One region of the Streptomyces sp. NBC_01334 genome, then DNA from elsewhere that is predicted to be linked to it. Evidence: riboswitches for the same ligand, from Rfam matches in the RefSeq annotation. Region 1 holds a riboswitch; each other region holds the start of a gene.
What was found. A riboswitch is a leader RNA that binds a small molecule or an ion and turns the genes downstream of it on or off. The one in region 1 is predicted to bind S-adenosylmethionine.
Positions count from the first base shown of each region.

Region 2: linked by a shared signal. The riboswitch ahead of OG736_RS40465 (putative leader peptide) and the one ahead of thrC (threonine synthase) in region 1 are both predicted to bind S-adenosylmethionine.
Region 3: linked by a shared signal. The riboswitch ahead of OG736_RS37110 (amino acid ABC transporter permease) and the one ahead of thrC (threonine synthase) in region 1 are both predicted to bind S-adenosylmethionine.
Region 4: linked by a shared signal. The riboswitch ahead of OG736_RS13150 (aminotransferase class V-fold PLP-dependent enzyme) and the one ahead of thrC (threonine synthase) in region 1 are both predicted to bind S-adenosylmethionine.

Region 1 is NZ_CP130718.1:4,584,088-4,586,282, forward strand. It holds gene thrC (threonine synthase) at 1-939, opposite strand, end outside; SAM riboswitch class I at 958-1,123, opposite strand; gene OG736_RS20415 (glucosyl-3-phosphoglycerate synthase) at 1,294-2,195, shown strand, end outside.
Region 2 is NZ_CP130718.1:9,096,290-9,098,484, reverse strand. It holds gene OG736_RS40470 (SAM-dependent methyltransferase) at 1-743, shown strand, start outside; SAM riboswitch class IV at 894-1,003, shown strand; gene OG736_RS40465 (putative leader peptide) at 1,023-1,154, shown strand; gene OG736_RS40460 (ABC transporter substrate-binding protein) at 1,360-2,195, shown strand, end outside.
Region 3 is NZ_CP130718.1:8,322,002-8,324,196, reverse strand. It holds gene OG736_RS37115 (amino acid ABC transporter ATP-binding protein) at 1-134, opposite strand, end outside; gene OG736_RS37110 (amino acid ABC transporter permease) at 131-1,111, opposite strand; SAM riboswitch class IV at 1,508-1,627, opposite strand; gene OG736_RS37105 (glutathione S-transferase C-terminal domain-containing protein) at 1,694-2,195, opposite strand, start outside.
Region 4 is NZ_CP130718.1:2,888,524-2,890,718, reverse strand. It holds gene trpD (anthranilate phosphoribosyltransferase) at 1-890, shown strand, start outside; SAM riboswitch class IV at 970-1,086, shown strand; gene OG736_RS13150 (aminotransferase class V-fold PLP-dependent enzyme) at 1,267-2,195, shown strand, end outside.

The sequences.
Region 1 (2,195 bases):
GCGGACCACGTCGTGCCCGGCCTTGTAGGCCACGGACACCGGGGAGCAGCCCTCGGCCTGCGCGCCGAAGATCTTGTACGGCTTGTCCTCGACCAGCCCGAGCTTGATCAGCTCCTGGAGGCCCTTGTCGATCTTCGTGAGCTGGGAGCCGGAGGCGATCGGCACGACCAGCTGGTCCGGCAGCCGCCAGCCGAGCTGCTCACAGATCTCGTACGCCAGCGTCTTGGAACCCTCGGCGTAGTACGGCCGCAGGTTGACGTTGACGAAGCCCCAGCCCTCGCCCGCCGAGTCGCCGATGAGCTCGGAGCAGAAGCGGTTGACGTCGTCGTAGTTGCCCTCGATGCCGACGAGCTCGCCGCCGTAGATCGCGGCCATGACGACCTTGCCCTGCTCCAGGTCGTGCGGGATGAACACGCAGGACCGGAAGCCCGCCCGGGCGGCGGCGGCGCCGACGGCACCGGCCAGGTTGCCCGTGGAGGAGCAGGAGAGAGTGGTGAAGCCGAACGCGCGGGCGGCCTCGATGGCCTGGGCGACGACGCGGTCCTTGAAGGAGTGCGTCGGGTTGCCGGAGTCGTCCTTGACGAAGAGCTTGCCGGCGTCGACACCCAGTTCACGGGCGAGGTTGTCGGCCTGGACGAGCTTGGTCCAACCGGGGTTGATGTTGGGCTTGTCGGCCACGTCCGCGGGGACGGGCAGCAGCGGCGCGTAGCGCCAGATGTTCGCGGGCCCCGCCTCGATGCGCTTGCGGAGCTCCTCCGTGTCGTAGGAGGAGAAGTCGTAGGCGATCTCGAGCGGGCCGAAACACTCCTCGCAGGCGAAGACCGGGCCGAGGGGCACGCGGTGGCCGCACTCGCGGCAGGTCAACGCCGCGGCCGGACCGAGGTCGACAGCAGAGGACGTCGTAGAGTCGGTGGTGCTTGCAACAGTCTGCGCAGCCATGTGAGGCGAGGCCCTTTCTCCTCATCTTCCTCACGACGCATCTCGCCGTGAGACGGATTTGGCACCTTCCCGAGCCGGGAGCCTCGCGAAGCGATCACCACGTGGATCAGTGATCGTTACGAGACCGGCTGGAGGGTTGCCGGGGCTTCATCGGGCCGTATCCCTCTGCCCCTCTGGATGAGCGGTATGAAGTTGTGAACGGGGGGCGACCTCGGACATGCGATGGTCATCCGCGTTGTTCAAGACTGTAACCGAAGGCCAGGACAGTTGAGATAGTCGTCCGAACCGCGAGATGGATCACACGGTCACCTCCTGTGCACCCGGTGTGATCACGACAGTGAGGAGCCGCAGACTGTGCTTCGAGAAACTGAGCGCTGGCTGGCCACCCGCTCCTGGTCCGTGACCGATCGTCCGCTCCACCGGATCCTGGCCGCCAAGCGCGCCACGAACCAGTCGGTGTCCGTCGTCCTGCCCGCGCTGAACGAGGAGGAGACGGTCGGTGACATCGTCGCGGTCATCCGTCACGACCTCATGCACCAGGTCCCGCTCGTCGACGAGATCGTCGTCGTCGACTCGGGATCGACCGACCGTACGTCCGAGGTGGCCGCGGCGGCCGGCGCGCGGGTCGTCCACCGGGACGACATCCTGCCGCGGATACCGGCCGTGCCCGGCAAGGGCGAGGTCCTGTGGCGCTCCCTGCTGGTCACCACCGGGGACATCGTCTGTTTCATCGACGCCGATCTGAGGGAGTTCTCCTCGGACTTCGTCTCGGGGATCGTCGGCCCGCTGCTCACCGACCCCGGGGTGGATCTGGTCAAGGGCATGTACGACCGCCCGCTGGGCGGCGCGGCCGGCCAGGGCGGCAGGGTCACCGAGCTGATGGCCCGCCCGCTGCTCAACATGCACTGGCCGCAGCTGGCCGGGTTCGTGCAGCCGCTCGGCGGCGAGTACGCGGCCCGCCGCGGTCTGCTGGAGCAGCTGCCCTTCCCCGTCGGCTACGGCGTGGAGCTGGGCATGCTGGTGGACGCCCTGCACCTGGTGGGCCTGGACGCCCTCGCCCAGGTCGACATCGGCGTGCGCAAGCACCGTCACCAGGACGGGCAGGCGTTGGGCCGGATGGCGGCGGCCATCTACCGCACCGCCCAGCTCCGGCTGGCCCGCGGGCACCTGATCCGCCCGTCCCTGACCCAGTTCGAACGGAGCGCGGACGGCTTCGAGCCGCGCACGTACTCCGTGGACACCGAGGAACGGCCGCC
Region 2 (2,195 bases), 4.5 Mb from region 1:
GTATCTGGAACTACTGGCTGGGCGGGAAGGACAACTACCCCGTCGACGAGCAGGCCGGTGACGCCTACACCGCCGTGTTCCCCGGCATCGTCACCATCGCGCGCAGCAGCCGCGCCTTCCTGCGCCGCAACATCACGTACCTGGTCTCCGAGGCGGGCATACGGCAGTTCCTGGACGTCGGAACCGGCCTGCCTACCGCCGAGAACACCCACGAGGTCGCCCAGCGTCTCGCCCCCGAGACGCGGATCGTCTACGTCGACAACGACCCGCTGGTCCTGGCCCACGCCCGCGCCCTGCTCTACTCCACCGCGGAGGGCGCGACCTCCTACGTCGACGCCGACGTGCTGGACCCGGAGCGCATCCTGGCGAGCGCCGCGGAGACGCTGGACTTCAGCCGTCCCACCGCGCTCATCCTCAGCAACATCCTGGGCCACGTCGCCGACCACGACCAGGCCCGTTCCATCGTCAACAGCCTGATGGCGGCACTGCCGTCCGGCAGCTACCTCTCCGTCAACGACGGTTCGCGGGGCATCGACCCGGTCTTCGAAGAGGCCCAGGACGCCTACAACGAAAGCGGCGCCGTCCCGTACAACCTGCGCTCCGTCGACGAGATCACGGCGTACTTCGACGGCCTGGAGCTCCTGGAGCCCGGAGTCGTCTCGGTCCCCCTCTGGCGCCCGGAGGCCACCTCCCCCGCCCCCGACGTGATCGGCGAACACGGCGGCCTCGCCCGCAAGCCGTAGCGGCCACGCCGCTGCCCTCCCCACCGCACGGGCGGCCGGCGCGCGCTGACGCCGCTCCGCCGCACCCGCCGTCCGGGCCGGTGCGGCGGAGCCGTTCAACTCTCCTACCGATATTGACGGATAATGTCAGTACTCCGTAAGATCGACCCCGGCATTGAGTGTCAGCATCAAGCCCTGGCTAGCTGACCGGCAACCCTCCTCCGCGGTGGGGTGCTCCAGGTGAAAGCCCGGCAGGGTCACCGACCCTGCAAGCGCGTGGCCCCGTTCCAGGGGCCTGAGATGTGGAGGACCAGCGTGCGGCACAGCGGCAACCTGAGTGCCTCGATCGCGACCGCGGAACTGTTCTCCGGTTTCTCGCGCAGGCGCCACATCGACCTGCAGCGCTCCGCCAGCTGTCTGTGTCAGGGCTGATCACGCCCCACCCCGCAGGCTGACCCTCGCACACAGCGCGGTCACGCCGTCGTCGACGTCGCCATCGACCCGGTCGTCGACACCCCCTCCCCCTGAACAGTTCTGAGCAGTGCCGGCCCGTGCGTGGCCGGCACCCTCCGCGCATCGCCATGCCGCGTTCCGCACCGGCATGCGCGCGGTGACCTTGGAGTAGGAGAACCATCCCGTGACAGCGCATCCGGATTCCCGTACCCCCCGGTGGGCGGCGCTCGCCGCACTCGTGACCGGCAGCCTTCTGCTCAGCGCCTGCTCGTCGAGCGGCAGCGGCAGCTCGAGCGGCGAGGGCGGCAGCCCCAAGTCGGGTGGCACCCTGACCTTCGCGGTGGGTTCCGACGCCGGCTGCGTGGATCCGCAGCAGGTGGGCAGCAACGACACCATCTACTCACTGCGTCAGGTCGTGGACTCCCTGACCGACCAGGACCCCAAGACCGGCAAGATCGTGCCGTGGCTCGCGAAGAGCTGGGACGTCAGCGCGGACACCACGACGTTCACGTTCCACCTGAGATCAGGGGTGACCTTCAGCGACGGGACACCGCTCACCGCGCAGGTGGTCAAGGACAACTTCGACGCGGTGCCGAAGCTCGGCGCCCTCGCCACACTCGCCCAGGGGTACCTGAGCGGTGTGGAGAGCACCACCGCCGTGGACCCGCTCACGGTGCGGGTGAAGTTCAAGCAGCCCAACGCGCAGTTCCTCCAGGCCACGGCCACGCACTCGCTGGGGATCGAGTCGTCGGCGAGCGTGCGCAGGAGCCCGCAGGAGAAGTGCAGCAAGGGAGTGGTCGGATCCGGGCCGTTCGTGCTGAACGGCTATGTGCAGAACCAGTCGATCACCCTGGCCAAGCGCGCCAAGTACGCCTGGGGTTCCTCCCTGTGGACCAAGCAGGGCGAGGCCTACCTGGACAAGCTGGTGTTCAAGGTGGTGCCCGAGGCGGGCGTGCGCACCGGCAGCCTCCAGTCCGGCCAGGTGGACGCGATCGGCAGCGTCGGCAGGGCCAACGAGGC
Region 3 (2,195 bases), 3.7 Mb from region 1:
TCGCCGGGCCGCACGGTCAGGCTCACACCGTCCAGGACCCGGTGGGCGCCGTACCACTTGTGCACGTCGTGCACCTCGACGGCGGCGGGCACGATCCCGGCGGTGTCGGCGCTCTGCACGGTCTCGGTGGTCATACGGCGGCCTCCCGGCGGATGCGGGCCCGCAGGTCGGTGAGACCGGTCCGCAGTTTCTGAAGCGGCGTCGGCGGCAGGGAACGCGTGGCGCCCCGGGCGTAGTAGCGCTCGACGTAGAACTGGACGACGGAGACGAGGCTGGTCAGGATCAGGTACCAGACGGTGACGACCAGCAGCAGCGGCACGATGTCGCCGGGATAGGTGGCGCCCATGGTCTGCGCGGTGCCGAACAGGTCGAGCAGCGACACGTAGAAGACCAGCGAGGTGGACTTGACCAGGCCGATCAGCTGGTTGACGTAGTTCGGCGTGATCGACCGCAGGGCCTGCGGGAAGACGATCTTCCAGAACTGGTAGCGCTTGGGCAGGCCGAGGGCGGCGGCCGCCTCGTGCTGGCCCTGGTCGACGGAGAGGATGCCGCCGCGGACCACTTCGGCGGCGTAGGCCGCCTCGTTGAGGCTGAGGCCGACGACGGCGATCACCATGTCGGTGGCCAGCCGGGACTCGTCGAAGCGGAAGAACGCCGGGCCGAAGGGGACCCCCACGCTCAGGGTCTGGTACAGGGCGCTGAAGTTGTAGAGGAAGAGCAGCACCACGATCAGCGGGATGGAGCGCAGCGCCCACACGTAGGTCCAGCTGACCGCGCGCAGCACCGGGCTCTTCGAGAGCCGGGCGAGGGCGAGCAGGATGCCGCCGAGGAGGCCCAGCACCGCGCTGTAGGCGGCCACTTCGAGGGTGATCAGCAGTCCGTCGAGGATGACCGGCCGCAGGAACCAGTAGCCGAAGCGGTCCCACTGGTAGAAGGGGTTGGAGATCAGTCCGTGCGTGAACTGCGCCACCAGGACCAGGGCCACGGCGGTGGCGATCCAGCGGCCGGGCTTGCGCAGCGGCTGGACGCGCTGGGCGGTGAGCTTCTCCGACGGGACGTCGATGGCGGGTGCGGGCTCGGCGAGGGTCACGGCGCCTGGGGGTTCACTCATGAGGGGCTCCGGCGGGAGTGGGACACCCCGGGTCACGGCGGACGTGCGTGGCCGGACGCGCTTCGGCGGGGCGGCGGGAACCGCTCCGCGGGCGCGAACAGGGCATGGCGCACGGATGCGTACAGGAGACCGGGGTGGGGCGGACAACGGCACACCGCTCGGGCGGTGTTCGTCAGGAACGCGGAGGCGGGGCTGCGGTGCGAGGGGTTCGTTCAGCCCCGACAGCGGGCACGGCCCGGTGCGGTACACAGTGCGCTGTTCACGCGCAGGAGATCGACGGCGCGGTTGGCGACGAGGATGTCGAGGTACGGCCGTACGCAGCCCCGGGGGCGACGGGGCGCCGTCCGATGAGCTGCGTACATGTCCGTCTCCATCACTGTTCCGGCCCCTGAGGGGCCCTCGCGCTTACCGATACGTCATTACCGAAACGTCGGTCCGGTCGTCACCTGGGGCACCCCACCGCGGAGCGAGGGTTGCCGGTCAGCTAGCCAGGGCTTGTCGCTGACGCTCATGACCGTTCTGGGCCGTAAGTAAGACAGTTGCCCGAACGAATGTCAACGGCGGTCCGGTGGATGGACCGGGTCAGGGCCGGTTGACCTGCGGTCGGACCGCCGCACCGGCTTCCGCGTGGGTCTCCCAGTCCAGGATCTGGACAGCGGCGCCGGCGGCCTCCAGGCCCTGGCAACGGGCGTGGTGGCGGCGGGCGATGGCGTCCAGGTCGAGGTGGGCGCCGAAGGCCGGACGAGCGGCCAGCCGGCGGGCGTAGGCCCACAGCGCGGGGTGGTCGGCGATGCGGTGCACGGCCCCCGCGTCCAGGTGGTAGCGGTGCACGGTGTCGAGTTGGACCAGGGCGACCCACAACTCGACGTCGGCAGCGGTGATCTGATCGCTGATCAGGTACTCGTGGGCACCGAGCCCTCGCTCCAGCACCCCGAGCGTGGTGAGCAGCGTGTCGAGGGCGGCGGTGCGCTCCGCCTCCTCGGCGTCGGCCGCTCCGGCGCGCTGGGCGGCCTCCTCGATGCCCTGGGCGCACATCCGCTCGACGGCCTCGATCTGGGATACCTGGCCGCACGGGTACAGGGTG
Region 4 (2,195 bases), 1.7 Mb from region 1:
TGCGGGCCAAGGGCGAGACCGTCGCGGAGATCAACGGACTCGTCCGGGCGATGTACGAGCACGCCAACCTGATCGAGGTGCCCGGCCGGACCGTCGACATCGTCGGCACCGGCGGTGACGGCGCGAAGACGGTCAACATCTCCACGATGTCGGCGATCGTCGTGGCCGGCTCGGGCGCCACGGTCGTCAAGCACGGCAACCGGGCGGCGTCCTCCGCGTCCGGCGCCTCCGACGTCCTGGAGAAGCTCGGCGTCAATCTGGAGCTGACCCCGCGGCGGGTGGCCGAGGTGGCCCAGGAGGCCGGGATCACCTTCTGCTTCGCGATCAAGTTCCACCCGGCGCTGCGTCATGTGGGCGCCGCGCGCGGCCAGTTGGGTATCCGCACGGTGTTCAACGTGCTCGGCCCGCTGACCAACCCCGCCAAGGTGCGGGCCCAGGCGGTCGGGGTCGCGGACCCGCGGATGGCGCCGGTCGTCGCGGGCGTCTTCGCCGAGCGCGGCAACTCCTCCCTGGTCTTCCGGGGCGACGACGGTCTCGACGAGCTGACCACGACCGCCACGTCCCACGTGTGGGTCGTCCGCGACGGCAAGGTCACCGAGGAGACCTTCGACCCGCGTGACGTCGGGCTCGAGCTGGTCCCGGTCGAGGCTCTGCGGGGCGGGGACCCGTCGTACAACGCGGAGGTCGCCCGCCGCCTTCTGGAGGGCGAGACGGGACCGGTGCGGGACGCCGTGCTGCTGAACTCGGCGGCGGCGCTGGTGGCCCTGGAGCCGGGCTCCGGAACCCTTGCCGGGCAACTGCGCGACGGCATGGACAAGGCGGCCGAGTCGATCGACTCGGGTGCGGCCAAGCGGGCGCTGGACCGCTGGGTCGCCGCCACCCAGGCGTGACGCCTCACCGCTGAAGGCCGTCCCGCGATCCGGACACGGGTTGCGGGACGGCGATCACTTCACGTACGTTCCTGTATCAGGTCATGAGTGACAGTCATGAGGCCCCGGCCGACTGTCCGGCAACCCTCCGTCCGTGGCGGGGTGCCCCGGGTGAAGACCAGGTCGTAGGCAGCGAGGTCTACGGCAAGCGCGGACCCCTCGCACTCTTCTGAGTGAGTACCGCCAGGGGTCCTGGTCGTTCGAGGGAGCCTTCCGTGAGCAAGCGAATGCGATAGGGCGTAGAGCCCCGCCTCCGCACACCCCTTTCACCTTCCTCCGTGCTCGAGCCATGCCCGCTCGCACGGTGGTTCCCCCTTGCCTCTCACGGGAGTTCGCCATGTCTGTCTCCACCGCTGCCGCCGCCCGTACCGTTTGTGCCCCGCTGCCCGTTCTCGGCCGGGATGTCACGGTCCCGCTCGTGACGGGCGGCGAGGTCACCTACGCGGCGCTCGACTACGCGGCCAGCGCCCCCGCCCTCCAGCGCGTCTGGGACGACGTGGCGGCCTACGCCCCGTACTACGGCAGCGTCCACCGGGGCGCCGGCTACCTCTCGCAGCTCTCCACGGACCTCTTCGAGAACGCCCGCAGGACGGTGGCCGAGTTCCTGGACTGCCGCCCCGACGACCAGCTGGTCTTCACCCGCTCGACGACGGACTCCCTCAACCTGCTGGCTCGGGCCCTCCCGGCCGGCTGCCAGGTCTTCGTCTTCGAGACCGAGCACCACGCCTCGCTGCTGCCCTGGCAGGACGCCCGGGTCACCTACCTGAACGCCCCGCGCACCCCGCGCCAGGCCGTCGAGACGCTGGAGCGGGCCCTCGCCGACCGTGACCCCCACGGCCCGGCCCTGGTCTGCGTCACCGGCGCCTCGAACGTCACCGGCGAGCTGTGGCCGGTACGCGAGCTGGCGGCCGCCGCGCACGCCCACGGCGCCCGGATCGTCCTGGACGCGGCCCAGCTGGCCCCGCACCACCCGGTCTCCGTGCAGGAGCTCGACGTCGACTGGATCGCCTTCTCCGGTCACAAGCTGTACGCGCCCTTCGGTTCCGGCGTGCTGGCCGGCCGCGCCGACTGGCTGGTGGCGGCCGACCCGTACCTCGCGGGCGGCGGCGCCAGCCGCAAGGTCACGCGGCGCGAGGACGGGGGAGTGGACGTGGAGTGGCACGAGAGCGCCGCCCGCCACGAGGCCGGCTCCCCGAACGTGATCGGCGCCTACTCCATCGCCTCGGCGTGCAAGGCCCTCACCGAGGCGGGCTTCGACAGCCTGGT